Regions from separate parts of the Bacillus sp. EB106-06-01-XG163 genome, predicted to be linked through region 1. Evidence: riboswitches for the same ligand, from Rfam matches in the RefSeq annotation. Region 1 holds a riboswitch; the other holds the start of a gene.
The links. Region 1 has a riboswitch for glycine ahead of AC3WTF_RS17095 (amino acid permease). Riboswitches for the same ligand answer to the same signal wherever they lie in the genome.

Region 1 (15,823 bases):
AGCGAGACGAGGACCGGCAATAAACAAAACAGCAGAGCGGAAAGCAAGGTCACCGCAACCGCACCTTTTTTCTTTTGATTCATGTGAATATCCTCCTGACAATAACCCGGCTTTTTTACCGGTAATCTGATAATATGTTATATTTTAGCACGATTTTTACTTAATTTGAGAATGTTTTGTCAAAAACGAATTTACAAATCCAGAAAAATAGATATAATAAACGTTATGGAACCGATATTGATTCATAAAGCGTTATCCAACAAAACACGAAGTGATATTATGACATGGCTTAAACACCCGGAGGACCATTTTGATGAAAGGCCTTATCTTGAGCAGGGCCTCAGTTTCCGCACCGGAATTTGCGTCGGTGATATTCAGGCAAAGTCGGGGCTTGCGCAGTCCGTCATCTCCAGCTACCTGCTGACCATGCAAAAAGCCGGCCTGCTGGAATCTGAACGAATCGGGAAGTGGACCTATTACAGAAGGAATGAAAAACAAATTAAAGCCTTTGCTGACTATGTTCAGCACCAGCTATAACCATGAAAGGAGGGCTTTTTTTGTTCTAACATATCTATTTTTCTGTATATGTAGTTATAAAAGGAGGTATACATAACAATGAAAAAAAGCAGTTCCATCTTCATTCTATTTTTGGCCCTAGGGGTTTTCGGGATTATTACGACCGAGATGGGCATCATCGGGGTTCTTCCGCAAGTGGCGGACAGATTTCAAATTACCGCTTCAAAAGCGGGGTGGCTTGTCAGTATTTTCGCATTCATCGTCGCTGTGTCGGGGCCGTTTTTGACCTTGCTTGCTTCAGGCATAAACCGGAAAGTCATTCTGCTTTTGGCGGTGCTGATGTTTGCCGTTTCAAATGCGGTCTACGCGTATACGGCGCATTTCAGTGTCATGCTGGCGTTTCGGATCATTCCGGCTTTATGCCACCCGGTGTTCTTTTCTGTAGCGCTTGCGGCCGCGGCCCGGCTTGTCCCCGCCGGCCAATCCGGAAAAGCCGTAACGAAAGTCTTTTCAGGCATCACCGCCGGCTTTGCGTTCGGCGTGCCTTTCACGTCTTATCTGGCGGATCGTCTATCCCTTGAAGCCGCCTTCTTATTCGGCGCTATCATCAGTCTCATCGCATTCACGGGCATTCTTCTCTTTTTGCCATCCATGCCGGTCACAGAAAAAATGTCTTTCAGAAGTCAGCTCGGCATCCTTCGCAAACCGGCTTTGTGGCTCAATATCGCTGCCGTCACCTGTCTCTTTGCGGCCATGTTTTCTGTCTACAGCTATTTTGCGGAGTACCTCGGACGGGTGTCCCATATGAACGGCACATGGGTCAGCTTTATGCTGATGAGCTTCGGAGTGATTATGATAGCCGGTAATTTCGTCTTCGGCGCTTTGTTATACAAAAATATGAAAAAGACCGTCATCCTGTTTCCGCTTCTTTATACAGCCGCCTACTTGCTCATATACGGGTTTGGGACGTCTTTCGCGCCGATGGCCGTCCTTGTCTTCGTATGGGGCGCCGTTCATTCCGGCGGTCTCATTGTCAGCCAGACATGGCTTACTGCGGAAGCAAAGGAGGCGCCCGAATTCGGCAACAGCCTGTTTGTCTCTTTTTCCAACCTCGGCATCACCATCGGAACGGCGGCGGGCGGCTGGTTTATTTCACACTTGGGAATCCATCAGCTGATGTGGTGCGGCATCATGTTTGCCCTTCTGGCTTTCGGGCTGATCATGGGACGCTTGGCATTGGGAAAGAGGCTGCTCGCAGAAGCTTAAGCTCCGTTGCAAAATCCGGAATGATTACGTATAATATTCCAGATTAAAGCAAGGGAGAGAAAAAGATACATGGAAAGACCGGCAGGATTTTGGATTCGGTTTCTGGCTTACGTCATTGATCAAATCATCATAGGAATTCCGATTTTTATCATTCAATTTATGGTCTCTTTTTTATTTGCGGCAGGCGTTGCGGCGGCTGACCCCTTCATGACCGAAAATCAGTTTAACATCTCTTTTCTGGTGTTCGGCGTCATCCCGATTCTTGCGAGCTCTTTTGTGATCAGTATCTTATATTTCAGCCTGCTCACGGCCTCAAAGATGCAGGGGACACTGGGAAAAGCATTGCTCGGCCTTAAGGTCGTCAATGAGGATGGCGGACGGATTTCCATCGGCCAGGCCTTCGGACGCGCTTTCGCATATATCATATCTAAGCTCATTCTTTATATCGGTTTCATCATGGGCGCCTTCGGAGAGAAAAAAACGCTGCACGACATCATGTGCAGCACCCGTGTTGTCTATAAATAACGACCTCAAGTCCGGGCCTTTTGAGCCCGGGCTTTTTTATGACGGCTGTGCCCGCCTGATGTCAATGCCGCCCTTTCCGTCAGCCTCAATGCGGATCGTCCCGTTCACAATGACAGACAGCGGATGGAACTCCGCATGCTGATCAGAAAAAATCCAGCGGCGGCCGCTCGGCCCTAAAAGCAAAAACGCCCCATCATTGTAATCACCCATAAAATGAAACCCGTTTTCCCTAAGAGGCGCATGCTTTCTCACCGGAATGCCGAAACGCTGCAGCTTTCTCCCGGTTGATACGACTTCGGCAGCCGTCAGATTCACCTCGCCGATATTCAGAACGGACTCAATCGAAAAATGTTCCGCGCTTGGCGGCGATGTTTCTCTCGCGATGAATTCCGCCAGATTGTTGGACGGATCTTTGAAATAAAAGGAACGCGCCTGAATATGAGAGAAATACACCTCATCCTCCCCATCTTCCGTTTGAAAAACAACTTTATCCTTCATCCACGCCTTCGCCTCATCAAAACGATTATTCGGAATGTTAAACGCGAAATGATACGTCGGATGAGAGTGAGAATCGGCGCGCCTGAATTTCAACTCACTTTCTCCCGCCTTGATGGTAAACGAATCACCGGACTCATCAATTAAAGGAAAACCTAACACCCGTTCATAGAAGTGTTTCGTCTCCTCCAACGCACAACTGTACAAAGTAATGTTATTTATTTGCATGATCATACCCCCTTTGGTTTATACTGCCATATAGAAGGGTTGATTCCTACTGTTTCGATTCACCAATTGAGAATCCCCCTTTCGCCCGGCGCTAAACATGACAAACAGCGCCAAACCGCTTATACCAGGCGATTTTAAACGTCTAAAGCAAAAAAAGCAGAAAATAATACCCCATATAGCTTGACAAAAAATAAATGTTATTTAATAATCTATATATAATTAGAATTATTATTGAAAGATAAAGTGAATGCTTTGTCTTTTTAATATATTTCAAATCACATTTCAGGAGGAAGATATTATGTCTTTAATCGGAAAAGAAGTACTGCCATTCGAAGCAAAAGCTTTCAAAAACGGTGAATTCATCGATGTAACAAACGAAGATTTGAAAGGTCAATGGAGCGTTTTCTGCTTCTATCCAGCGGATTTCTCTTTCGTTTGCCCGACTGAACTTGAAGATCTTCAAGGACAATACGCTGCACTGAAAGAATTAGGTGTTGAAGTATACTCTGTTTCTACAGATACTCACTTCGTACACAAAGGCTGGCATGACAGCTCTGAAAAAATCGGCAAAATCACTTACGCAATGATCGGTGACCCATCTCAAACGATCTCCCGCAACTTCGACGTTCTTGACGAAGAAACTGGTCTTGCTGACCGCGGAACATTCATCATCGATCCTGATGGCGTTATCCAAACAGTTGAAATCAATGCAGGCGGTATCGGCCGTGACGCAAGCAACCTTGTAAACAAAGTAAAAGCAGCTCAATACGTTCGTCAAAACCCAGGTGAAGTCTGCCCGGCTAAATGGGAAGAAGGCGGCGAAACACTTACACCTAGCCTTGATTTGGTAGGTAAAATCTAAGGAGTGCATTCCATTGGTACTTGATGCAAATATCAAAGCACAATTAAATCAATACATGCAGCTAATTGAGAACGACATTGTTCTCAAAGTAAGCGCCGGTGACGATGACACTTCTAAGGACATGCTGGCTCTCGTTGACGAGCTGGCTTCCATGTCATCTAAAATTTCAGTTGAAAAAACTGAATTAAACAGAACACCGAGCTTCAGCGTTAATCGTACCGGAGAAGACACAGGCGTTACATTCGCCGGTGTTCCTCTCGGCCACGAATTTACATCATTAGTGCTGGCATTGCTTCAAGTCAGCGGCAGAGCGCCTAAGGCTGATCAAAAGGTCATTGACCAGATTAAGAACATTAGCGGAGAATACCGCTTTGAGTCTTATATCAGCCTGACGTGCCACAACTGCCCTGATGTCGTCCAAGCATTAAACATGATGAGCGTGCTCAACCCGAATATCACTCATACAATGATTGACGGCGCGGCATTCAAAGAAGAAGTGGAAAGCAAAAACATTATGGCTGTTCCGACTGTATTCTTAAACGGTGAATCTTTCGGAAGCGGCCGTATGACCATCGAAGAGATTCTCGCAAAAATGGGCAGCGGCGCAGATGCGTCTGAGTTTGCCGACAAAGAGCCGTTTGACGTTCTTGTTGTCGGCGGCGGACCTGCCGGCGCAAGCGCGGCGATCTACACGGCGCGTAAAGGCATCCGCACCGGTGTCGTCGCTGAACGCTTCGGCGGCCAGGTACTCGACACCATGAGCATCGAAAACTTCATCAGCGTCAAAGCGACTGAAGGACCGAAGCTCGCTGCAAGCCTTGAAGAGCACGTGAAAGATTATGATATTGACGTCATGAACCTTCAGCGCGCGAAACGCCTTGAGAAAAAAGACCTCTTCGAACTTGAACTTGAAAACGGCGCTGTACTGAAAAGTAAAACAGTGATCCTTTCAACAGGTGCCCGCTGGCGCAATGTCAACGTACCTGGTGAGCAAGAGTTCAAAAACAAAGGTGTCGCTTACTGCCCGCACTGTGACGGACCATTGTTTGAAGGCAAAGACGTAGCCGTTATCGGCGGCGGAAACTCCGGAATCGAAGCGGCGATTGACCTTGCAGGTATCGTCAATCACGTGACTGTGCTGGAATTCGCGCCTGAACTGAAAGCAGACGAAGTCCTGCAAAAACGTCTTTACAGCCTGCCAAACGTCACTGTGCACAAAAATGCACAAACGAAAGAAATCACAGGCGACCAAAACGTAAACGGTATTACGTTCGTTGACCGTGAAACAGGCGAAGAAAAACACGTTGAACTCCAAGGTGTATTCGTCCAAATCGGCCTCGTGCCTAATACAGAATGGTTAGACGAAACGGTCGAACGCAACCGCATCGGCGAAATCATCGTCGATAAGAGCGGCGCGACAAGCGTTCCCGGCCTATTTGCCGCAGGGGACTGCACAGACGGCCCGTACAACCAAATCATTATCTCCATGGGATCAGGTGCAACTGCCGCTTTAGGCGCATTTGATTATTTGATCCGGAATTAATGTGAAAGCCGCCATATGAATGGCGGCTTTTTTAAATATACTAATTAAGAAGGCAGTATTTCCTCTAAACAATCCTCGCTGATTTTATAAGATTTTGGCCTTCTGCTTACCAGCTCAACAAATCCTTGCTGTTCTAAATAATCCATTACTCTGTTAATTTTATGTCTCGATTTATTTGAGAGCTCCATTAAATCTTGCACCGACATCGTAACCTGATCATTTACAAATACATTAATCGTGATAATGATATTAAAAATATCACGTTCATCTTTATAATCAGCCCATTGATCGCTATCAATATAGTTCCTAATTCGTTTCAGTTTCATTAAATTAAATTCAAGATCCTCAATAATCCCTTTTTGTCCTGACAGAAGCAACTCCAGCATATCCATTAAATAAAAAGTCAGCTCTCCCCGGTTTAAAGGTGCGGGAATTTCCTCTAATGCCTTATAATACTTATCTTTGTTCTTATTAACTGCGTAAGAAAAAGTGATGGCTGAATATTTTTCTAAGTATCGGGACAAATAACTCCCAACGATAAGGCGTCCTGTTCTTCCATTGCCGTCATAAAAAGGATGAATGTATTCATAGTAGTAATGAGCTGTCATGTAACGATACAGCTGGGGATGTGTTTCATCATGAAGATAAGCAATTAAAGCCTCAAGCGCTTCTGTTATCTTTTGTTCAGAATTAACGCCGATATGGGTGGTCATGTTCCCATCGTTCACTTCAACATAGCCTTTTCTGAATAGCTCACCATCCGGCGCATCTTCTGTTCCGATTTCATCTGCGACCAGCTCGTCATATAATTCCCTAAAGTCATGAATGCTTGTAAACGACGGAATTCGGTCTATAAATTGATATGTTTTCATCAATCCGACAAACCGCTTATGTGAGGGCTCGGATTGTTCTAACGCTTTAAGAGCCTCTTTCAATTCTTTTTTTGTACTGCGGATTCCTTCAATTTCATTATTACTCTGTGCTTCATTAATAATTAATTTATCAAAATAAGGTTTGACGGCAAATTCGGGGAGCTGACTGATAAGGGATGAAATTTTGGAACTGTTTAACAACACTTCATTATTCAGCTTCATGAGTTTATGTGTATTCACATAAAATAGCTCAAATGAATCGTCCGTGGGTCGGCCTTTTCGGAACCCCCGTATGTTTAATGATGTTGAATAACTGCCATAGCTGCTTGTTCTCTTTTTAAATTCTTTCTCATATGAATCAGCATCCATTTTATAAAAAAGCTTAGATAACTTCTCATACTTCATATTATCACCTCGCTTAATTTAAAATTATACACTTTTTTAAATTATACAATCATTATAGCCTGATTCCTAACAAATATTCTCGCTTTCCAATCAAAACAAAAAACGGCATACTGCATGGCAGTACACCGTCTGAAGCAATTCAATCTGTCTTTCTCCCTCTCGCCCGATAGATAAGAAATAATCCAATAAACCACAGTGGCGTCAGCAGCAAAGCCGGGCGCGTTGCATCCGCAAACAGCATAATCACCAGAATGACGGCAAACAGCGCCAGCACGGCGTAATTGATAAACGGCGCAAACGGCGCCTTGAAAGACGAGCTTGCGTGTAAGTCCGGACGGGTTTTCCTGTATCTGATATGACAGACAAGAATCACGCCCCACACCCAAATGAAACAAATCGCGCTGATGGTGGTCACGATGCCAAAAGCCGCTTCCGGTATCAATTTGCTTAAAAGAGCGCCAGCTGACAGCACAATAACCGATATCCATAATGCGCGGCTCGGCACATGATTTTTATTCAGCTTCGCAAAACTTGCAGGCGCTTGTTTCGTTTTGCTTAAGTTATACAAAATCCGGCTTGTTGAAAACATCCCGCTGTTACAAGCAGAAGCGGCAGACGTTAATACGACAAAATTAATGATTCCCGCGGCTAACGGAATGCCGACCAGACTGAAGGTCTTTACAAAAGGACTTTCCGCCGCATTCAGCTGCATCCACGGATTAATACATAAAAGAATGAGCAATGCCCCGACGTAGAAAAATAAAATCCGCAATGGAATTTTATTGATAGCGGACGGAATATTTTTTTTCGGATTTGACGTTTCCGCCGCCGACACACCCACTAATTCCACACCGACATAGGCGAAGATCACCATCTGGAACGAAAGCAAAAAGCCTGAAAATCCGTTCGGAAACAAGCCGCCGTGCTCCCACAGATTCGCCGCTGAAACCGTTCCGGTATGCGTTTTGAACCCAATCACCAGCAGAACGACACCGATGACAATTAACGCGAGAATCGTGACTACCTTAATTAAGGCGAACCAAAACTCCAATTCTCCAAAAATCTTAACCGTTAACAGATTAAGCCCTAATAAAATGAGCAAACAGATAAGTGCCGGAATCCACTGCGGAATATCAAACCAATATTTCACATACACACCGACGGCGATCACATCCGCCATAGCCGTCATAATCCAGCAAAACCAGTAGGTCCAGCCGGTGACAAACGCTGCACGCGGCCCTAAATACGCCTCGGCAATATCCGTTAATGATTGGTAGCCCGCTTTAGATAACAGCAGTTCTCCCAGCGCCCGCATGACGAAAAAAAGCGCAATACCTACAATAAAATACGCAAAGATGATAGAAGGACCCGCCAGCTGAATCGCCTTACCGGACCCTAAAAACAATCCGGTGCCGATCGTGCCGCCAATGGCGATCAGCTGCACGTGCCGATTCGATAAGTCCCTCTTTAGCTCTCGCTGCTCCACATCTGACTCCTCCTTACCTCTCTAGTGAACGACGAGCAAAAAAAGCCAATAAAAAAAGAGATTGGATGCCCTCCAATCTCATGGTCATAAGAATATCAAATTATATCTGCGCCGCTGACAATCAACAGCATGACAAATACATATTCGGTACTCTTCTGTCCTTTTGCCTGAGATTGTGAACCCTTCGGCGCCGCGGAAAACCCGCGGTCTCTCCAGAAGCCGCTCCTGCTGTAGTTCGACCCACAGCAATCATAGCCTGCTACGTATTGAGTTTCTGATAGAAATACCTATCAGCTAACTTTTTATTTTAATGGAAGTTGAATGCATTGTCAATAGAGGGATGAGCTGCACGGCGTTATCCCGGTCCAATTTTTGATGCCTGAAGCGCGTATTTTCCGTTTTCATTGTCTCAAAAAGGCGTTATGCGGTACTATCATATAAGGTCTAATGAAATAAACATTATGTCATACTTTAAATTCACCTTACCATACAATTGCTCGTAAATAAAAAGGGGATGGACGAGATTGGAAACGAAATATTTAGATCTGCTCGCACAAAAATACGATTGTGAAGAAAAAGTGGTCACGGAAATCATTAATCTGAAAGCGATACTGAACCTGCCGAAAGGAACCGAGCATTTCGTCAGTGATCTGCACGGGGAGTATCAGGCATTCCAGCACGTGCTGCGGAACGGTTCAGGAAGGGTAAAAGAGAAGATCCGCGATATTTTCAGCGGCGTCATTTACGATAGAGAAATTGATGAACTGACGGCTTTAGTCTATTATCCTGAGGACAAACTGCAGCTGATCAAACATGACTTTGATACGAAAGAGGCATTAAACGAGTGGTATAAAGAAACGATTCACCGGATGATTAAGCTCGTTTCTTATTGTTCTTCCAAGTACACCCGCTCCAAATTGCGCAAAGCACTGCCCGCCCAATTTGCTTATATTTCTGAAGAGCTGCTGTACAAAACAGAACAAGCCGCCAACAAAGAACAATACTACTCCGAAATCATAGAACAGATCATTGCGCTCGGCAAGGCCGATAAGCTGATCACCGGCCTTGCCTACAGCACGCAGCGATTGGTGGTCGACCATCTGCATGTTGTCGGCGATATTTATGACCGCGGACCGCAGCCGGATAAGATCATGGAAGAACTGATCAACTATCATTCAGTGGATATTCAATGGGGGAATCATGATGTTCTCTGGATAGGCGCTTATTCCGGCTCAAAAGTATGCCTGGCAAACATTATCCGCATCTGTGCCCGCTATGACAATCTGGATATTATTGAAGACGTTTACGGCATCAATTTGAGACCGCTATTGAACCTTGCCGAAAAATATTACGATGATAACCCGTCTTTCCGCCCGAAAGCGGACGAAAACAGACCGGAAGATGAGATTAAACAAATCACAAAAATTCATCAGGCGATCGCGATGATCCAATTCAAGCTTGAGAGCCCGATTATTAAGAGACGGCCGAACTTTAATATGGAGGAACGGCTGTTACTGGAAAAGATCGATTATGACCGCAATGAAATCACGCTGAACGGAAAAACATATCAACTGGAAAACACCTGCTTTGCGACGGTGAATCCCAAACAGCCTGACGAGCTGTTAGAAGAAGAAGCAGAAGTCATGGACAAGCTGCTGTTCTCTGTTCAGAACTCCGAAAAGCTGGGCCGCCATATGAATTTTATGATGAAAAAAGGCAGCCTTTATTTAAAATATAACGGCAACCTGCTGATTCACGGCTGTATTCCCGTCGATGAAAACGGCAGCATGGAAACGATGATGATAGAGGATAAAGCTTATGCGGGCCGTGAGCTGCTCGATGTATTTGAACGGTTCTTACGTGAAGCGTTTGCCCATCCGGAAGAAACCGATGATCTGGCGACAGATATGACTTGGTACTTATGGACAGGCGAATACTCTTCCCTCTTCGGAAAACGCGCCATGACAACCTTTGAGCGATACTTCATTAAAGAGAAGGAAACGCATAAAGAAAAGAAAAACCCGTATTACTATTTGCGCGAAGACGAAGCAGCCTGCCGAAACATCCTGAAGGAATTCGGTCTCAACCCGGATCACGGCCATATCATCAACGGCCATACACCGGTAAAAGAAATCGAAGGCGAAGATCCGATCAAGGCAAACGGAAAAATGATCGTCATCGACGGCGGCTTCTCCAAAGCCTACCAATCCACAACAGGCATCGCCGGCTACACGCTCTTATACAACTCCTACGGCATGCAGCTCGTCGCCCATAAACACTTTAACTCCAAGGCCGAAGTGCTGAGCACCGGAACCGACGTCTTAACAGTGAAACGATTAGTCGACAAAGAGCTGGAGCGGAAGAAAGTGAAAGAAACAAACGTCGGTGAAGAACTGATGAAAGAAGTGGCGATTTTGGAGAAGCTGCGGGAGTATCGGTATATGAAGTGAAGAATATGGAGTTCAGGGATGATTCTCTGGGCTCTTTTTTTACGGTTTCCCTGTATGTAAAACGGATTTTACCGCTTCTTCAATCTCCCTATAACCCGTACATCTGCAAATATTGGACTCCAGCCAATTTTTTATCGTGTCATCACTTGCATTCGGCTCAGTATTCACTAAAGCATGACAATTCATGAGAAAACCCGGTGTGCAATAACCGCATTGAAACGCGAATTTTTCAATAAAGGCCTTTTGAATCGGCGTATTGATCAGTCCTTCAATCGTCGTAATGTCCTTTCCTTCCCCTTCTGCCGCAAGCATTAAGCAAGATTTCATCGGCACCCCGTCCGTTAATACCGTACAGGCGCCGCAATCCCCATTTAAGCAGCCCGGCTTTGCACCAGTTAATCCGAGACGAAGACGAAGAGCAAATAACAAAGTATCAGCCGGCCTGACCGTAATCTGTCTTTCCTCGCCATTTACTTTCAACGTAATAGGATCAGACATTTGGACCTCCTTCTAATTCCCGTAAGGCATCTAAAATTGTATTTTGCAAGACAAATATTCGGTATTCACTTGAGCCTTCTGCGTCATCAAGAACGGGTTTGGGTACATACTGTAAAGACCTGCGCACTCTTTCTTCTGCTGATCGGTTTTTATCGTTAAGCACAGCCTCCATTTCAGCAGAACGAAACGGAAATGGACATACGCCGCTGAAGGCCATTCTGATCTCATCATCTTTTTTCAGCGCACAGACTGTCACCAATGGATACCCGACATTCCACTGCTGTCTTCTTTTGATACTGACAAATGGCAGGTCAACGTACGCTCGATCGACAACGACATGAAATAAAAAATCACCTTTTTGCAACTGTATTTCCTTGTTAAATACTTTATTTATGGGACGGTAATGAATCCCCGCTCTCCCTGCAATCCCTATCAAACTATCAGAAATCAGCAACGGCAGCACGGCCTCACGGTAATAGATGCCCCCGCAAATGTTTCCGCCCAGGCTGATCTTATTTCGAGTCGTCCGATCGGCTATTTCACTGACTGTTTTACTTAATAGCGGAAATGGATTTTCTTCCTCCAGTTTCGTTAATGACACGCCCGCTCCGATCACCAAATCATTTTCATAAAAGCGGATGGTTTGAAATTCCGGAAGCGCGTTCAGATCTATCACCGCATCCGTATAGATGATATTCAGCCTTCCTAACGTGATAATTTCCGTGCCGCCGGAATAATACATTGGTGTTTTCTTTTCGGCCGCAAGCGAGTGAAATAGATTGATTGTTTCTTGAATGGTCTTCGGTTTAAAATAATCAAAATCAAACGGTATCATCTTTCCACCCCTCTTGCGTCCTCCATAATCGTTCGGGAATGAGAGGAAGTTGATTCAATTGGACACCTAAAGCGGCGGAAAGGCAATTTCCCAATGCTGCCGGCATCCCCAACAGTCCGTGTTCCCCGCCGCCGCGCGCCCCATAAGGCGCAATCACATGCGGGGTTTCAACAAATTCAATGATATATTCAGGCTGCTCTCCATAGTGAAGGGGGCGGTATGTTCTAAGCTGAGGATTTAATACTCTGCCATATGAATCAAATACAAAGGTTTCTCTTCCTCCAAATGCGATTCCCATACTCATCCCCCCCATCACTTGACCCCTAGCAGCTTTTTCATTCAGTACAGTTCCTATATCCACAACAGAATAGGCTTTTGTAATTCGATACGTATAATCCCGTTTATCCAACTCAACTTCAATTCCCTGAGCACCGACAGCCCACTCGGGTCCCGGCTTCCCTCTTCCCGTTTCCCGGTCTAAATTCGTCATCCGGGTTAATGTGTAATTGCCGCTCGTAATGATTTGGCCGCCAATGGTATTTCCATTTGGAAAGGTATATCCGTAAGCAATGTCTTTTATTTCAACATGTACAGAAGGATGATCTATAAAATAAACCTTTCCGTCGGCCACTTCCAATTCCTCGACAGGAACCCGCAATACACATGATGCCACGTCTTTCAGCTTTCGAATGGCTTCCTCCGCTGCATTCAGTACGGCTCTTCCGGCCATTAACGTCCCTCTGCTCCCCACGGTTTTCCAATGCTCGGGTGTTGTTTGTGTATCTATAAGCATTTTTACGTGAATTTTGCTTATATCCATTTTCATTCGTTCCGCTAAGATTTGGGCTAGCACTGTTTTTGTCCCTGTTCCAATTTCCACTACCCCTGACATCAAATTAATGCTTCCATCGGGATTAAAGGTTAGAATCACCCCGGACGTTGCATTTGTATCAAATGTTGAGGTTTTCCAAATGCAGCTGATTCCCTTCGCCCGTATCTTCCGGCCATCGATTTCAATTCGCTGTCCCTCGTCCCAATTCATTAATTCCTTCAATCTTTCAATGCACTTCGGCACATTTCCGACCGTGCTTGAATTGAGAAGAACTTGAGTCGGTGTGGTGTCACCGGGGCGAATGGCATTTTTATAGCGGAGTTCTAATGGGTCCATGTTCAGCTTTTCCGCCAATACATCCATCGTCCGCTCAAAGGCAAATAACACTTCAGCATGGCTGTAGCCCCTGAATGCACTTGGATATGGATGATTCGTATACATACAATATGAATCACACCGTATATGATCGATCGCGTACGGACCCGTACAATCAACCACCGCAGCCCGGCTGATGTCCACTCCTTTATCAGAATACGCTCCGCCATCAAATAAAAGCTGAATGTCCGCCGCCTTTAAGATTCCATCCTTTGTGGCCCCTAATTTGACAATGGCATCCAACCCGATATGAACGGGAGATGTGATCATATCCTCTTCTCTCGTATTAAACAATTTGACGGGCCGGCCTCCAACCGCTTTTGATGCCAAATAGGCAATCACCTCTAACTGAACGGCTGCTTTTCCCCCGTACGCTCCTCCTACTAAAGGCGTTTTGACGATCACCTTTCCGGGTTCGATTCCAAAATACCACTGCATTAATTTTTTAATGGCAAAAGGAGCTTGAGAGGATGTGGTAATGATAATCTCCTCATCCGCCCGAATTTCAACAATCGAGCATCTTGTTTCCATCGCAGCGTGATCAGAAGGGTTAAAGGAAATTTGGAATTCTGCTGTCACATCACTTTCCCTAAACCCGTCTTCAATATTTCCTTTTCTAACCTTATCCAGGTTTGCGATATTGGTCTTCGGAACCGGGAATACACCTTTTGTCTTCTCATAGCGGTCCGCATTTTCATGGACGAGCGGCGCATCCTTTTGAAAGGCCTCACGGGGGGAATTGACGACGGGAAGAGGTTTATAGAATACTTTGATGGCATCCGCTGCCTTTTTAGCTGTAATCGGATTTTCCGCAACAACAACAGCAACCGGCTCACCATGGTATCTGACCCTTTTATAAGCAATCGGCGATCTGTCTTTAATTTCCTCACCTGCAAGCGGAAAAGGTTCATCACCCAATATCGCTCTCACTCCGGGAATCTTCCAAGCCTCTGAAAAGTCCATAGACACAATATCGGCATGAGCATATGGACTGGTCAGCATTTTTGCGTGTAATGTGCCTGTTTCTTGAAAATCATCCGTATATTTCGCTTTACCCGTCACTTTTTCAAGGGCCTCTTTTCGAATGACACTCTTCCCGATATACTCCAACTCATTCACTCCCCGAATTTATTCAGCAGCAGCGTATAATCTTCAACTGTATCGACGTCATAAAAAAGCAAAGGGTCTTGAAAGCTGATCATTTTTCCCATATTGATCATACTTTCACGGATGACATGCCGGGCGCCCTGATCTCCCTTTAACTGAAGCAATACCGGAAAACATTGATTTGAGAATAAAATGGGGGGCATAGGAAGATATTGATTTTCAGCGGAGATAAATAAATAACGGTGCTCCTTTTGATAGGAATCAATTAACGTATTGATGATATCTGCGGTGACAAACGGCTGATCTGCAAGGAGAATGATAACGGCGTCAGCCTCGTACTCTGCCGCTTTTTTCACACCGCATTGTATAGAATGGCCTTGGCCTTTACCCGCTTGCTCACATTCTGCCTGGCTCCACTTGCTTGATATGGGGTCTAAAAAGAAAAAATCCGAAATCCAATGCAGTGAATCTCCCTTTCCCGTAATAACGAAAATATGATCTAATTCAGATAACAAGGCATTTTTAAGAGCTATACTTCCCAGAGAGACGCCATTGAGAAATAAACTGCGCTTATCCGTCCCCATGCGTCTGCTTGTACCGGCTGCCAGGTAAATGGCTGCTGTTTTCATAAGCGAGACCTTTGTTTTCGCATTTCTTTAATCATCTCGCCGACAATGCTTACAGCAATTTCCTCAGGGCCTTGTGCCCCGATGGGAAGTCCGATAGGGGCATGAATATCCTCCGGAATCTCCGCTCCGCCTAATAGCCGCTCGGTGCGACTTCTGGGGCCTAATACGCCTTTATAAAACACATTCTCGTTTTTTAATGTATGTAAAATGATCTGATCTTTTTGAAAGCTGTGCGTCATAATGACAACAAAATCCCTTTTTGTCATGCTCAGACCTTCCATGACTTCTTCCGGTGCTCCTGTTATCAAATGGCCGGCTTCAGGAAAATGGCCGTGATGACATAAAGCGGGACGCCAGTCAATCACCGTCACATGAAAGCCAGTGCCAGCTGCCAAAGAAACTAACGGCTTCGCATCTTCCCCTGCTCCGAATACATATAAACAAGGTTTTGGCACCATCTGATGGATAAAAAATAAATCGGAGGTATGTTCATCCCTCTTGATTCCCTTTTCCGTCTGTCTCAGTTTTTGAATGCAGCCTTGTTCCATAACATCCCCGCTTCCAAACACGCTGCCGTCTTCCACTATGTACAGATCTTCCTTCGGCTCTAACGTTTCCGTGAATCGTTTCACTCGGGTCACAGACTTTTTTTCATCTAAGCATGTCTTGACTGTCATCAGCTTTCGTTCCAATTCCCCTTTTACAGGCTCAAGTAAAACCGTCAAAACACCATTACAGCCAACGCCCTGTCCCCAGGATAAATCGTCTTCCGCGCTCATATCAAAGCGGACAATCACCGGCTCTCCTGCAGCCCAGACCTGTTCTGACCGTTCAACGAGGTCTTCTTCCAGACAACCGGCGGATAACATTCCGACTCTTGTTTTGTCCCCTAAAATCAG
Region 2 (15,823 bases), on a different contig from region 1:
ATGTTACCGCCATCCGCAGGAATGACGGAAGCATTGATTTTTTCAAGCTTCCGAGAGTGCCGAACGCCAAGCTTTCGGCTTTAAAAAAGATTCCTTTTTTGCGGGGAATCGTCGCCATCATTGAGGCGAGCGCCAACGGCACAAAGCATTTAAACTTTTCCAGCGAACGTTACGGGCTTGATCCTCAAGATGACGCAAAGCTGGAGCAGGAAGATAAGAAAGGTTCGGGCTTATCGATGTTTTTCAGCCTGGCGGTGATCGGCGTTCTGTCGTTTTTGTTCAGCAAATTCGTTTTTACGCTCGTCCCGGTCTTCTTAGCGGAGCTTGTAAGGCCCGTATTTTCCTCAGACGCCGCGCAGATCGGAATCGAAAGTCTGTTTAAGCTTATTCTGCTTCTCGGCTACATTTATTTTTTATCAATGACGCCGTTAATTAAAAGAGTGTTTCAATATCATGGAGCCGAACATAAGGTCATAAACTGTTATGAACAGAATTTGCCAATTACAATAGAAAATGTTCAGAAACAGTCACGGCTTCATTACCGTTGCGGTTCAAGCTTTATTTTATTTACGATCATTGTCGGCATGTTCATCTATTTACTCGTTCCGACAGATCCGCTTTGGGTGCGGATTTTAGACAGGATTGCGCTTATACCGGTCGTTCTCGGCATCTCCTTTGAAGTGCTCCAGCTGACGAACAGAGTGCGGAATATCCCCGTTTTGAAAGTGCTCGGTTATCCCGGCCTGTGGCTGCAGCTTTTAACGACAAAGGAACCGGCGGATGACCAGGTCGAGGTTGCCATAGAAAGCTTTAACGAGCTTCTCAGACTGGAAGACATTTCAGAACAGAGCGAAAAACCGTCTCACAACGTAATCTGAACAGTTACCGTTATTATTTTGGAGGTGGGCAGTTATGAATCATCGTGTACAACCTTTTTTTGCTGTATTGATAGCGCTTGGCGCATTCGGTTTCATTTATGCGGCGGTAACCAACCCCGGGCAGATGATTTCAAGAGCGATCACCGTTATTATCGCAGGCATCATAATTTATTTTATCGTGAGGACGGTCCTGAACCGCCGCACCGGCCGTGACGGAACCGCTTTCAGAAAAGCGGCCAGACAATCGCGGCTCCGAATGAAGGAGCAAAAAGCGAAGCACCGCGCCGGACACAGAGGCCGGGTCAGCCATTTGCGGAGCGTGCCGAGCAGCAGCAGACCGAAGCCGATGATTCTTAAGAAAAAAAGCCAGACCCAGCTTACCGTCATAGAAGGCAAAAAGAATAAAAAGAAAAACAGAGCGCTTTTTTAATAGCTCCATTGCTTCAAAAATTGCTCTGTTCTGCTTTTTCCTAGCTCAATGAGAGCTAGTTTTTTTTGCGGTGTGAGATGAAACTCCGTCGCCATCACATGTTCCACCGGAATAAAAATAATATTCTGTTCGTACTTTGTCGCGATATGCCTGGCATCATGAGCGTCTTTCATCGTTTCAAACAAAGCCCCGAACAGCTCAAAAGCGTTGCGGATTGATTTTTTCGGGCGCTCTTTTTCGTTTGGCGAAAGCGAAATTCCGATGACCGGCCGTTTGCGTTCTTTTGAATACAGCCAAATCGGGAAATTGCTTAACACGCCGCCGTCAACAACCGTTGAGCTGCCTTTTTCTGTCTTCAGTTTTATCGGTTCAAAAAAATAAGGAATGCTGCAGCTCATTCTGACGGCTCTGGCAACCGGGAACATCTCCGGATTTAATCCGTAGCGGGGAAGATCGTCAGGAAGCACGATCATCGTTCCGTTCGTCAGATCTGAAGCGATGAGACGGAGCGAGCCTTTTTTCAAATCGCCGAACGCGATGATGCCCTTCGCTTTTAATTTATCCGCAATCCATTTTTCCAGCATATCGCCTCTGTATAGTCCGAGGCGCCAATATATCGACACCCACCGCAGGATTTTCAGCGGGAGGAATGAGTATCTCTGATCAAGCAATTGCCTTCCGTCCACCTCATCTATGATGGAATGAACCTCTCTGCTCGTATAGCCCGCAGCGATAAATGCGGCAATAATTGCGCCGGCGCTTGTTCCGGCGAGCCTTTCAAAGCGAAAGCCCTTTTCTTCCAGCGCTTCATAAGCGCCGGCAAGCGCCACCCCTTTTATCCCCCCGCCCGAAAATACGCCGTCAATCTGCATAGCGCGCCCTCTCCCTTCCATCTCAAGGTGTATTATTATTTTAAGAAACGGCTGGGCGAAATAGACCAAAGAATGAAGACATTAAAAAAAGGGCGCCCCATTTCGGGCTGCCCTTTATTCACCGGGATTTTCGGTTTTTTTCTGTACGGATTTCAATTCTTTTTTCCGGCTTTCGTCATCTTCAAAATACTGAACGAGGTCGCCGATGCGGTCAATGCTGTTCCAGCTCAGATGATGTTCGATTCCTTCAACATCATTGTAAATCTTCTCTTCATCAACACCAATGATTCTTAAAAACTGCTCAAGCAATTCGTGTCTGTATACGAGCCGTTTGCCGATCTTTTTGCCTTTTGACGTCAATACGAGCCCGCGATATTTTTCATAAATCAAATACTCGTCTTTATCTAGTTTTTGAACCATTTTCGTTACAGAGGAGGGGTGGACTGCCAAAGCTTCCGCGATATCAGAAACCCGTGCATATCCTTTTTCTTCTATCAGCATATAAATCTGTTCAATATAATCTTCCATACTTGGTGTTGTCATAAGTAACCCTCCCAAAAAGCACCTTAACTTTATAAACCATTACAAGTTTACACTAACGGTCATGAAAAAACAAGGATGCTTCCGGTCTGTCAAGCCTTATCAGCGCTTATAATTCCATTCATCGGACGCGTATTTCGTCTCAGCCAGCTCATTGACAAATGCAAGCTCTTCAGACGTGAGTGTGTAGGGCTCAAGATGTATGTTCAGCCCTTCCTCAAAACCGGCTTTAAAAGCGATTCTGGCCTCATCCATCGTTACCCGTTTCGGCGCTAAGGCGTTGATGGCTACCGCTTTGTTTTTGAAATTCCGCTGCATGCGTTCACGGACTCTGTCGCTCGGATATAAAAACAGATCAAACAGCTTATCCTCATCAATGTCAAGCAGGATGGAACCGTGCTGAAGAATGACGCCTTTTTGGCGTGTCTGTGCGCTTCCGGCAACTTTCCGTCCTTCGACGACCAGTTCATACCACGAAGGCGCATCAAAGCAGACGGACGAGCGCGGATTTTTCAAGCTTTCTTTTTCTTTCTCCGTTCGCGGAATCGCAAAGCAGGCATCAAGTCCAAGGTTTCTGAATCCCTGCAGAATACCTTCTGAAATCACCCGGTACGCCTCTGTCACCGTGGCCGGCATTTCCGGGTGATCCTCTGAAACGATTACGCTGTATGTCAATTCTTTATCATGCAGAACACCCCGTCCGCCTGTCGGTCTTCTGACAAACCCGAGGCCGTGTTTATGTACTGCATCAAAGTTAATTTCCTTCTTAATATTTTGAAAATACCCGACAGACAAAGTTGCCGGATTCCAGCCGTAAAAACGGATCACCGGTGGAATTTTTTTTTGGCTGTGCCAATATAAAAGCGCTTCATCCAGCGCCATGTTAAATGCCGGGCTTTCATTCCCTGAGTCAATAAACCGCCATGTTTCTTTTTCCATACACTGAACCCTTCTTTATCGTTTTAATAAAATCAGTTTAACAAACTGCCTTGAAAATGAAAAATATTTCGTTTCATTAAGGATGACAATCGCTTCATGCTTTACTATAATAGTATTTGTCCCAAAACGTCCGGTAAGCCTTGTTTTCAGGAAGCAGGGTTTTGATTTTATAAGTTAAAGGAGTAGAATCGCATTGTCTAATATGATTGCTTTAATTATTGTTGCTGCGTTTATCGTTTATATGATCGTGTCGTATTTTTACCAGCAGCGTTTAATGAAAACACTTACGGAAGAGGAATTCCGCGCGGGCTACAGAAAAGCGCAGCTGATTGACGTCCGTGAACCGAATGAATTTGAAGGCGGCCATATTCTCGGCGCGCGCAACATTCCGCTGTCACAGCTGAAACAGCGCAAAAGTGAAATCCGTCCTGATAAACCCGTTTATCTGTACTGCCAAAACAATGTCCGCAGCGGACGCGCGGCACAGACGCTCCGCAAACACGGCTGTAAAGATATTTACAACCTGAAAGGCGGATTTAAAAAATGGGGCGGAAAAATTAAAGCAAAAAACTAATCATAAAAAAGAGCTTCCGTATAAAACGGACAGCTCTTTTTTTTACACCGTGTCAGCGGATGCCGTCAAGTGTACGTTCGTATTTTAAAACGGGCTTTCTTGCCGCCTTGGTTTCATCCATTCTTTTGACAACTGTTGTATGCGGCGCTTCCTGAACGATTTCAGGCGATTCCTCCGCTTCCCGCGCAATTTGAATCATGGCATCTATAAACGCATCTAGCGTTTCCTTTGATTCCGTTTCCGTCGGTTCGATCATGATGCTTTCTTCAACATTGAGAGGAAAATACACAGTCGGCGGATGATAGCCGAAATCCAAAAGCCGTTTGGCAATATCAAGCGTTCGTACGCCGAGCTTTTTCTGCCTTCTTCCCGATAACACAAATTCATGCTTGCAATGACGGTCATACGGGAGATCATAATAAGGCGCGAGTCTTCTCATCATATAATTTGCATTTAAAACCGCGTTTTCGGTCACAGCTTTTAAGCCGTCAGGCCCCATGGACCGGATATACGTGTAGGCTCTGACATTAATGCCGAAGTTGCCGTAATAAGGTTTTACACGCCCGATCGACTGCGGCCGGTCATAGTCAAAAGTCAAACGCCCCTCTTTTTTCGTGAGAACGGGTTTCGGCAGATATGGAATGAATTCTTTTTTCACTCCGACCGGACCTGAGCCCGGTCCTCCCCCGCCGTGCGGCCCGGTAAATGTTTTATGCAGATTAAGGTGAACGACGTCAAATCCCATATCTCCCGGTCTTGCTTTACTTAACACGGCATTTAAATTCGCTCCGTCATAATAAAGCTTTCCGCCGGCCTGATGGACGATTTCAGCCATTTCCGTAATGTTTTCCTCAAATAACCCGAGGGTGTTCGGATTCGTCAGCATCAGCGCCGCTGTTTCTTCGTTTACCGCTCTTTTCAAATCTTCAATGTCAACCAGCCCGTGCTCATTTGACTTGACGGTAATCGTTTCAAAACCGGCGACCGTGGCTGATGCCGGATTCGTACCGTGGGCTGAATCAGGGACAATCACCTTCGTCCGTCCGAAGTCTCCCCGCGCTTCGTGATAGGCGCGGATCATCATCAGGCCGGTCCATTCGCCGTGAGCGCCCGCCGCAGGCTGCAGCGTCACCTCGTCCATGCCCGTAATCTCCTCCAAGTGTCCGCTTAAATCGTATAAAAGCTCAAGCGCCCCCTGAACCGTGTCCTCGTCCTGAAGCGGATGAATAGCGGAAAAACCTGCGATCCGGGCAATTTTTTCATTTAATTTCGGATTGTATTTCATCGTACAGGAGCCGAGCGGATAAAAGCCTGAATCAACTCCGTGGTTCCTCTTAGAAAGAGCGGTATAATGCCGCATAATATCGAGCTCTGATACTTCCGGCAGCTTTGCGTCTTCATCGCGGATATAGTCACCGGGAAGAAGGCTTTCAAGCTCTGTTTCCGGCACATCAAGCTCCGGAAGGCTGTAACCGATACGCCCTTCGCGGGACATTTCAAAAATAAGCGCCTGATCTTGATTATTCATGTTGATCCCCCAATCCCGCAATAAGCGAATCGATCTCTTCTTTTGTTCTCAGCTCTGTGACGGCAATGAGCATATGCTGATTCAGTTCCGGATACGCAAGGCCTAAGTCATATCCGCCGATTATGCCGTCTTGCAGAAGCCGTCGGTTTGCTTCCTTGACGGGAAGATTCAGCCTGACGGCAAATTCATTAAATATCGGGCCGTCAAATGCTACGTGCAAGCCTGCTTTTTCCGCTTGGCGTCTCGCGTAATCAGCTTTCAATATATTTTGGCGGGCCATGTCTTTGACGCCGTTTTTTCCGAGCGCCGTCATCGCGACTGAAGCCGCTAAAGCATTCAGCGCCTGATTTGAACAAATGTTAGACGTGGCTTTGTCTCTTCTGATATGCTGCTCGCGCGCCTGAAGAGTGAGAACAAAACCTCTTCGCCCGTTTTCATCCTCCGTTTGGCCGACAAGCCGGCCCGGCACCTTTCTCATCAGTTTTTTCGTTACTGCAAAATAGCCGCAGTGCGGGCCGCCGAACGCCGCAGGTATGCCGAAAGGCTGCGCGTCCCCGACGACGATATCAGCTCCGTATGCCCCGGGCGGTCTCAAAATACCGAGCGCGAGCGGGTTTGAAGAAACAATCAGCTGGCTGTTTCCTTTATGTGCGAGCGGCTCAATGTCCTTTAACGGCTCGATTTGTCCGAAGAAGTTCGGATACTGGACGATCACGGCGGCCGTTTCATCACAAACGGCATGTTCCAATGCTTCAAGATCTGTGACACCGTTTTTCGCAGGCACCTCTACAACCTCAATATATTGGCCCTTTGCGTATGTTTTCAAAACATCCCGCGATTCCGGATGAACGGCTGCGGAAATAACGATTTTTTTCTTTTTCGTATGTCCCGACGCAAGCATCGCCGCTTCCGCCAGCGCCGTTCCCCCGTCGTACATAGAGGAGTTTGCGATATCCATTCCCGTTAATTCACAGATCATCGTTTGAAATTCAAAAATCGCCTGCAGCTCTCCTTGTGAGATTTCAGGCTGGTAAGGCGTATATGCCGTGTAAAACTCTGATCGGGATATCACATGATCGACGATAACCGGCTGGTAGTGATCGTACACTCCTGCGCCTAGAAAAGATGCATATGTAACAGCGTCTTTATTTTTCGCCGCAAGCTTTGTCAGCTCTCTCGTCAGCTCTGTTTCTGATTTTGCTTTTTTAATTTGGTAGTCTTTTTGAAACCGTACATTTTCCGGAATATCGGCAAACAGTTCATCAATTGTTTCTGCGCCGATGGCTTTCAGCATTTCTTTTTTATCCTGTTCTGTCGCGGGCAAATATCGATGCTTCATATGACTCTCCTTTTTCAGCTCTGTTTTGGACGTTTATAAAACGGTGTTCGGACAATCTTCGCTTTTACCGTTTTTTTACGGATTTCCACTTCTACTTCCGTTCCGACTTCACTGAATTCCGTTTTGATTAAGGCAAGGCCGATATTTTTCTTTAAAGTCGGAGATTGCGTGCCTGTCGTGACTTCACCGATCGGAACACCGTCTTTTTTCACGGCGTACCCGTGTCTCGGAATCCCTTTTTCAATCATCTCAAGTCCGACCAGCTTTCGCGGGGCTCCTTTTTCTTTCTGTTCGCGCAATACAGACTTCCCGAAAAAATCGGAATCTTTCTTGTGTTTCACGGCAAATCCGATTCCGGCTTCAATCGGTGTAATATCTTTCGTCAATTCCTGACCGTATAAAGCAAGCTTCGCTTCAAATCTCAGCGTATCACGGGCGCCGAGGCCGCACGGAACGAGGCCTTCATGCTCTCCCGCTGCAAGTATCTCCTTAAATAGATGAACCGCATCTTCATTGCGGCAATATAACTCAAATCCGTCTTCACCGGTATAGCCTGTTCTTGAAAGCAGGACTTGTCGTCCGGCAACGTCCGCCCCATCAATAAATGTAAACGGCTTTAAGGAGGACAAATCACATTCAGTCAGCTTCGTAAGAACCGACTGAGCATTCGGCCCCTGAACAGCAAGCAGTGAAATCCCGTCAGACTGATTCGTCAGCGTGACATCGCCTTCCGCATGTTCCGTCAGCCAGGCGATGTCTTTTTCAATATTAGACGCGTTAATCACGAGCAGATAGCAGCTCTCGCTTTTCTGATAGATCAGCAAGTCATCCACCGTACCGCCGTCAGGATAACACATGGCGGTATAGAGCGCGTTTCCCGGCTTTAAATCGGCAACGTCATTTGTCATCATTTTTTGCAGAAAAGACAGGGCGTCTTTACCGGATACTTCAACTTCCCCCATATGGGACACATCAAACAGGCCCGCTTTTGTGCGGACGGCTTCATGCTCCTCTTTAATAGAAGAAAATTGAACCGGCAGCTCCCATCCTCCAAAATCAATCGTTTTTCCGCCGTATTCTTTATACACGTCATAAAGCGGTGTTCGTTTCAGCATCATCTTCCCCCTTCAGTCATTGGCGCATGGTAAAAACATATAAAAAAGGACAGAGAAACACCTCATGAAAATGAAGGTTTCTCTGTCCCGGCACCTGAAAGTTTACTTTATGAACATATCATAAAGACGTCCCCTTTGGTGGTCTGCTGCTTCTAAGTGCAGACACTCTCCAGAGTTGCGTCGAGCAAGAGTTCTTTTGCCTGAGAGATTCACTCCGCAGTTTGCTCCTTCGGCGCCCGGACGCCCATCTTTCGTCCGAGTCTCTCCCCTTGCTGTCATTCGCTCATATTTACCAATTTTATGGACATACTAAAGCAATATCTTTTAGTGAAATCATTACTTATATCCTACCACCCTCATTTACGTCCGGCAACAAAAATTATGATAAATCAGTTTTTTAAAAGAAAGGCGGTTTTGTTACATATGACAGCAGAGATCATATTTGATGCAAACTGGCCGGGAGAGTTTTCTGAGCGGCTGAAAACGGACGGTCCCTGGTCAAATTGGGAGATGTACAAACTGTCGGCTGAAGTCCAGCAGACCCTTGCCATTCCTGAATTTGAAGGATTGAGGGCTCCTTTATACCTGCCCGATTTCACTCCGCTTCCCCATCAGCTTGAGGTCGCGCAGAAAGTCGTTGAAAAAATGAACGGCAAGGCGATTTTGGCTGATGAAGTGGGGCTCGGAAAAACGGTGGAAGCGGGCCTGATTTTAAAAGAATATATGATTCGCGGGCTGGCCAAAAAAATCCTGATTCTTGTGCCGGCATCACTCGTTTCCCAGTGGGTGAAAGAACTTCAGGAGAAGTTTTTAATACCCGCTGTTGAACAGAAGAAAAGCTATGTGTGGGAACAGTGCGATATCGTCGTTTCTTCTATTGATACGGCCAAACGCTCGCCTCACAAAGACATTGTCCTTTCTATTCCGTATGATCTCGTCATTATTGACGAGGCGCACAAGCTCAAAAACAGCAAAACGAAAAATTATGAATTTGCGAGAAGTCTTGTGAAGAAATACTGCCTGCTTTTGACGGCAACGCCGATTCAAAACCGGATCGAAGAAATCTTCAATTTAGTGTCACTGTTAAAGCCCGGCCATTTAGGAAACGAAAGCGGATTTCAAGAAACCTTCAATCAGAAGGACGGGATTGACGCTCATGAGCATTTGAAAGAGCTCGTCAATAAGGTGATGATCCGCAACACGCGGAGCGACACCGGCCTTACGTGGACGAAGCGCCACGTGGAAACAGTGCCGATCACCTTTTCACCGACGGAACAGGCGCTTTACGATGACATCGTCGCACTGAAAAACGGCACGGAAAAGCCCGCAAGCGCATTTTCCATTATGACGCTGCAAAGAGAATGCTGTTCAAGCAGGGAAGCCGTGTATATGACGCTCAAAAAAATGCTTGACCAAAAAGACAAACAAGCGCCCGCATTCGATGATCAGACGATCGCTAATTTAATGGACCGCATCAATCAAGTCACGCAAAACTCAAAAGCGATTCAAGTTGTTGACTTGATCCAAAAGATTAATGATAAAGTCATTATTTTTACTGAATACAGGGCGACACAGATTTACCTGCAATGGTTCCTTCAGCAGAACGGCATAAGCTCCGTTCCGTTCAGAGGCGGATTTAAACGCGGAAAAAAAGACTGGATGAAGGATCTCTTCCGCGGCAAAGTGCAGGTGCTGATCGCTACAGAAGCCGGAGGCGAAGGGATCAACCTGCAATTCTGCAACCATATTATCAATTATGACCTCCCGTGGAACCCGATGCGGCTTGAACAAAGAATCGGAAGGATTCACAGACTCGGTCAGGAAAGAGATGTCCATATCTACAATATGGCGACAAAACATACGGTGGAAGAGCATATCTTAAAACTTCTGTATGACAAAATTCATTTATTTGAAAATGTCGTCGGAGAATTAGATGACATCTTAACAAAAATCAAAGTGAGCAATTTTGAAGACCATTTGCATGATATTTTATGCCATTCGCTGACAGAGGAAGAAATGAGAATCAAAATGGACAATCTCACCTCTTTTCTGTCGTACGGTACGGAAAAGCCCGCCAGAAAAAAAGGATCTTAATCTAAAAGGAGGAAGCGCGACATGAGACAGCAGGAGGTTCACGAATTTTTACTGCGCTTTTTTGAAGCGAACCACTGTCCGATTACAGAACACGGGCCGGGTTTTATGACGGTTCAGTTGACGGTCGAGATGGACAAACAAATTATGAACCGCCCGTTTTATTGGCATTGGCGTGAAAAAACGGGCGGCGAACCGAACCCGATGAAGATCACGTTCATCACTGATAAAGAAACGGCTCCGGAGGATATGGACGGCGAATTTATTTACTTTGGAGCCCCGCGCCTCTTTCAAATCTTTCAAGCAGTTAAACAAAATGGGAGATTTACAAGAATATATGAGAAAATTGTATCAGCCGGAGCCAGAGTGCCGCTTCAGCCCTGGCTTGGATTAAATGTAGTGATTTCATACCAATCCGACATGAAAAAAGACAGACTTTTGTCTTTAGGCCTGCATCTTGTATCTGGAACAATTATAGAAGGGTTTCAGCAGAAGCTTGCACCGCTTCCGCTGACCTCGCAAATATCAGACTATTGCTTTACCATATCGCCGATGATTAAGCCGGAAAGCGGAATTAAAAGAATGGAGCATTACTTAAAAGACGCTGCCGCCAAAGAGCCGTCAGACTGGGCTGACAGCGCGATCGCCAGATGGAAAAAGGACCTCAGGCTGCTCGATCAGTTTTATGAGCAGACAGAGGAAAAACCTGAGGAATACCATTTGGAAAAACAAGCGCTGAAAGCCTTATATCAGCCGAACATTCACATTCAGATTGAAAACGGCGGTTTATTTTTCCTGCAAAGTAATTTTTCTGGATAAGCGTTATCCATTCGACACCTTTCCCGTTTTTTCTGGAAATTCTATATTATAATAAAAGTATATAGAAAAAATTTCTGGCGTTTCGCATGCGATGAATCACTTCCAGACATGTAAAGATAAGGTCATGGGCGGATTGGCTGAAATACATAAACAAGTATTTTAGGAGGAGAAAATGCATGAAAAATGCAAAAATGGAATTTTCGCAATTAGATAAGGAATGGGTTGAGCTGATATTAGAAGCCCAAAAAGCAAATATCAGCCTAGAAGAAATACGCAAATACCTGCTTTCGCATAAAAAGTCTTCTCAACATATCCAGGCAGCCAGAAGTCATACCGTAAATCCTTTCTGAATGTGCTATAATATCACAAGGAAGGTGATGACATTGATTGGCCAGCGTATTAAACAATACCGAAAAGAAAAAGGCTACTCACTATCAGAACTAGCTGAAAAAGCTGGGGTAGCGAAGTCTTATTTAAGCTCAATAGAACGAAATTTACAGACGAACCCCTCCATTCAATTTCTCGAAAAAGTCTCCGCTGTTCTGGACGTCTCGGTTCATACTTTACTTGATGAAAAACATGAAACCGAATACGATGGTCAATTAGATAGTGAATGGGAGAAATTAGTTCGCGATGCGATGACATCCGGGGTATCAAAAAAACAATTTCGTGAATTTTTAGATTATCAAAAATGGAGAAAAGCGCAAAAAGAGGAGTAGTGCCGCCATATGTGCACAACTCCTCTTTTAACTGTCCGACTTTCGGATTAGTTTTTATCCTCACTGTGAGCCTTTTCATTTTCCTTGACGTAACCGTCTTTATCCGTATGATCTTTCGTAATGGTCAAGCCGTTCCATTGCGTTGCTTCAAAAGAGAATTGAAGAGAAATCGCATTGCCTTGGAACTTGTTTTGCACACTTAATCCGTCCGCAGTTTTTGCGGTGTCATTTTTAAATTGGATTTCCATTCTCACCTGGTCATAATCAGCAGGCGTTTTCGGAACTCCGTCGTACTCAGGAGCTGTTTTGCCGTTAATGGTTGCTACATTGACTTTTCCGCTCTCACTCAGGAATTTCGGATCAATGTGCTTGCTGATCGCTTCGGCAGCTGCTTTATCCTGTTTTGTTGACATTAAGTATAAGTCTTTCAGGCTGGCCGCCTTCAAAATGATATTTTTAGGATAGCCGTTGCCCCCTTCTTTACCGACTGTCAGAACCGTAATTTCAAACTGGCTGAGGAAATCCTCCGCAGATTCATTTCCTTTCTTTGCTCCTTTAAAGTCAGTAAAATTCAAAGCCATCAGCACTTCTTTAATGGCAAGTGAACCGTTGTTTCTGAATTCAAAATCTTTCGTCAATTTATCACCTGGTTTTAAGTTTGACAAATTGACATTGGCTGATTGTTCTTTAGCCGATAAATCAAGTGTTCCTGACGCAAATGTAGCGTCTGTCGACTTCACATCATTAAATGCGGCCCATGTGCCTCCTCCTACTAATGCTAAACCGAGTGCGGCTGAGGCAACGCCCAAGCTTAATTTCTTTTTCATACCCATGTTTGTACTCTCCCCTTACTTTTTATTTTTGTTATCAAATCCTGTCGCCAGGTTGCAACCGTATTCATGTGGAGATGGTTCCCTTTTTCGCATGTTCTTCCAGCGCTTTCGTTTTCCGCTCAATATCGCGGAGGGCGCTGACAATGACTGTTATTGAGTAAATCAAAAGCATGACGCCGGGAACGATTAACAGAATCGCCGTTCCGATCGGCTGGCTGGCCAAATGGATGACATATCCGGCATACGGAAGCTGATATCCCGTATACTGGGCCGCCACTTTTTCAGCTTGAACGGGTGCGGCATCCGGGGCGGCATTATGGTCCCCTTTTGTCTCAAACAGCAGGTTCCCGTCCTTTTTTGTGATCCCGATTATTCTGTGTGTGACGGCTGTTCCGTCATCTTGCGTAAAGGTGATCACATCCCCTTTTTCTAAGTCATTCACGTCAGAAATTTTCTTTACCGCTATGAGCGAACCCGTCTTAAATTCCGGGTCCATTGAACCCGACAGCACGGATTTCAGCGTATAGCCGAAGATGGCCGGCTCACCCCCGGAAGCCCGGGTCGAAATCACCGTTAACGTCAGCACAATAATCAAGCTGAAGATGACGGCATACAAAATATTACTGATCAGTTTCAGCGTTTTTTTCATGTTCTTCCCCGCTTTCTTTTACCGGCTCAGCCGGCTCTTTCTCCGTTTTCTTTAGATCGGAAACGGTCGCCTGTTCCCGGCATTTGACGAGTTTCATCGGTTTTGACCACTCAAATTTTTCTTCGTCCGCCGGATACCCTTCAGGCTTGTAAACCTTGAATGCGTATATGCCCGGCTGCAAAGACCGCTTTGACTCAATTTTATAAATCGTTTTGCTTTTTTTATCAGTAATAAGCCCTTTATCCACAACATTGCCGTTTCGTAAAGGCTGCTGCTGAGAAGCAATTTTATGGAGCTCCCATTTCCAGTCAGAAACAGTCCGCTCTTTTCCCTTATTCTCCAGCTCGGCATAGAGCTGAAGCGGCGCACACACGGTGCCTGACGTATCAGTTTGATTTGTTATATGTAAATCACTTTGATCCCAGCGTTCGTCATAACGGCAATCGTCATCCGTATATTGAAAATCTCCGCACGTTTGAACCCGGAGACTGAAGCTTTTCACATCATTGAAGGAGGAACTTGTATCACCTGTGAACTGAGCACATATCGTCACGGACAGGCAAAAAATGAACGAAAGCCGTAAAAATAGCATCATCCGCCATCTCACCTTGCCCTTTTTTTCCATTCGCAACAATCGGAACATGCCTTACCCCCTGTAAAACTGTTAATAAATATGACAACCGTTCTCTTTAAAGAACTGTATGAACAAAGTATAATCAAGGATTATCGTCTTGAAAAATGTCAAAATCGGTCAAATTGTTCGTTTTTGAGAATGGTATCTTTTAAAAACAGCGTTTTGCTTCAAATTACACACCTTTTTGGAATTTTTTCTAATAAAACGTGAGAAAATAACGAGGTGCCTAGAACAAAATGGAAAGTATATACAGCGAAAGGACGAAGAATGATGATCAAACAAAGTCTGATTTGCCTTTCTCTTCTTGTTTTCGGGGTTTCAGGAACAGCTCAGGCGGAAACGGTGCCTTATTATGCTGTTCACCATAAATCAAAATGGGAAAAGTTAGCAGAAAAGGAAGCTAAAAGAAGATATCCGCTCGCCCAAACGTTATTTATTCAAAAGGTGTGGGATCGGAAAAGAACGGACGAAGCAGTCAAGCAATACCACTTGACATTGCGGGATGGCGAAAAAGAATTTGGCGTGTTTGTTACGATTTCTTTTAATCCCTACAGCCAAAAGGTAAATAAAATTGCCGTCATTGAGGAATACCAATAAGGCCCTCCTGTATCAGGAGGACCTTTCGTGTGATTCACTTTATTTTTTCCGCTGCATCCACAGCTTAAAACTATACGGCAATATTCCGAACCAGTGCTGAGAAGCCGGCACTTTCTTTTCTTTCCGCACTTCTTTTCGCTCTCTCCGTTCCTGTTTCGGCGTATCGAAATATTTAACGAATTGCTCAGTCATATATTTTACATAATCATTTGTTTTCACGGCTCTCACCTCATAGTGCTGTCTTTACTATGAAGTGTTGTCCCGCCGCCTCTTTTTTATACTTCCGTCCATTGAATCAGCTGTTTCTTCTTCTGATCGAACAAAAGGTGAGCCTCCCGTCTCGTTCCTGTCGTGGTTTCCGCCTGAATTGTAACCTGAACCGTTTCCCGCCGATCACTCCCCGTGATGTGAAAAGAAACGGTGCCATACGGAAAACGCTGTGTACCAGTTTGGACCCTTTGTCCCTGTGTCATATGGCGGCTTGACAGCAGCGCGCCGTTTTGGAGCAGGTTCTCTCCGGTCCAGTACTCCCCGGCCTCTTTTGCAAATGTTTTTCGGGTGATGAAATCAGATGTAGTATAGCTGATGACAAGTAAAACTGCGGCAGAAACAAACAGAACCGCGGGATATATAAAACCGTCAGATTTGTACATTTAATCACCTTTAAAAGAGCTGTAAACCGGAATGACCGCCTGATTCTTTTGACCTGCAACGCTTGAAATCTCTAATAAGAGCAGGCCGTTTTTCACATCAGCCGTTAATGATGCCGCGTTTTGCAGGATCGGCACGTGGCCTTTTCCGTTTACTCTTTTCCTTATCATCTTATGATAAATTTCAAAACGCACTTCTTCGCCTCCGGTTTTCCGGCATGCTAACGCCCGTCCGCCGTCTGCCGGCTTCACAGCCTCAGCCTGTTTACATTCGTTCATGATCTGCTGAACGGCAATTTGATGCTCCCGGCTGTCTAATCCGCCGTTATCGGTCCGGTTTGATAAAAACAGATGTAAAATCGGGCCCAAGGTGCCTGATAGGAAAAGACAGACTGCCAAGGAGAACAAAACATTAAGAAGCGTAAAGCCAGTCTGTTTTGAGAATGCTGAGGCACATTTCTTTTTCGCTGCGGTCAGCCGTACACACTTTGTAATACTCACCATCCTCCTTCCACTTCACACCGGGAGACGGCGGCTTTTTTCCGGTCATCATATAAGTGCTGATATGTTTCTGAAGAAGCTGGTACGCTTCATGGCGATCTTCTATTTTCAGACC

Region 2: linked by a shared signal. The riboswitch ahead of gcvT (glycine cleavage system aminomethyltransferase GcvT) and the one ahead of AC3WTF_RS17095 (amino acid permease) in region 1 are both predicted to bind glycine.

What each region holds. Positions count from the first base shown of each region.
Region 1 is NZ_JBYTDS010000017.1:12,421-28,243, forward strand. Features, by position in the region: gene AC3WTF_RS17055 (DUF5391 family protein) at 1-83, opposite strand, end outside; gene AC3WTF_RS17060 (ArsR/SmtB family transcription factor) at 226-537, shown strand; gene AC3WTF_RS17065 (MFS transporter) at 616-1,782, shown strand; gene AC3WTF_RS17070 (RDD family protein) at 1,852-2,307, shown strand; gene AC3WTF_RS17075 (VOC family protein) at 2,344-3,030, opposite strand; gene ahpC (alkyl hydroperoxide reductase subunit C) at 3,329-3,892, shown strand; gene ahpF (alkyl hydroperoxide reductase subunit F) at 3,906-5,435, shown strand; gene AC3WTF_RS17090 (Fic family protein) at 5,480-6,712, opposite strand; gene AC3WTF_RS17095 (amino acid permease) at 6,852-8,198, opposite strand; glycine riboswitch at 8,344-8,424, opposite strand; gene fbp (fructose-1,6-bisphosphatase) at 8,723-10,648, shown strand; gene AC3WTF_RS17105 ((2Fe-2S)-binding protein) at 10,688-11,146, opposite strand; gene AC3WTF_RS17110 (FAD binding domain-containing protein) at 11,139-11,981, opposite strand; gene AC3WTF_RS17115 (xanthine dehydrogenase family protein molybdopterin-binding subunit) at 11,968-14,298, opposite strand; gene AC3WTF_RS17120 (NTP transferase domain-containing protein) at 14,304-14,924, opposite strand; gene AC3WTF_RS17125 (XdhC family protein) at 14,921-15,823, opposite strand, start outside.
Region 2 is NZ_JBYTDS010000012.1:48,959-64,781, forward strand. Features, by position in the region: gene AC3WTF_RS14365 (DUF1385 domain-containing protein) at 1-878, shown strand, start outside; gene AC3WTF_RS14370 (SA1362 family protein) at 913-1,308, shown strand; gene AC3WTF_RS14375 (patatin-like phospholipase family protein) at 1,305-2,180, opposite strand; gene mntR (transcriptional regulator MntR) at 2,295-2,723, opposite strand; gene AC3WTF_RS14385 (lipoate--protein ligase family protein) at 2,823-3,659, opposite strand; gene AC3WTF_RS14390 (rhodanese-like domain-containing protein) at 3,853-4,233, shown strand; gene gcvPB (aminomethyl-transferring glycine dehydrogenase subunit GcvPB) at 4,286-5,761, opposite strand; gene gcvPA (aminomethyl-transferring glycine dehydrogenase subunit GcvPA) at 5,754-7,100, opposite strand; gene gcvT (glycine cleavage system aminomethyltransferase GcvT) at 7,115-8,215, opposite strand; glycine riboswitch at 8,394-8,494, opposite strand; gene AC3WTF_RS14410 (DEAD/DEAH box helicase) at 8,639-10,309, shown strand; gene AC3WTF_RS14415 (YqhG family protein) at 10,331-11,125, shown strand; gene sinI (anti-repressor SinI) at 11,302-11,475, shown strand; gene sinR (transcriptional regulator SinR) at 11,509-11,844, shown strand; gene tasA (biofilm matrix protein TasA) at 11,892-12,677, opposite strand; gene sipW (signal peptidase I SipW) at 12,742-13,326, opposite strand; gene tapA (amyloid fiber anchoring/assembly protein TapA) at 13,298-13,969, opposite strand; gene AC3WTF_RS14445 (DUF3889 domain-containing protein) at 14,228-14,557, shown strand; gene AC3WTF_RS14450 (YqzE family protein) at 14,597-14,776, opposite strand; gene comGG (competence type IV pilus minor pilin ComGG) at 14,833-15,210, opposite strand; gene comGF (competence type IV pilus minor pilin ComGF) at 15,211-15,711, opposite strand; gene comGE (competence type IV pilus minor pilin ComGE) at 15,620-15,823, opposite strand, start outside.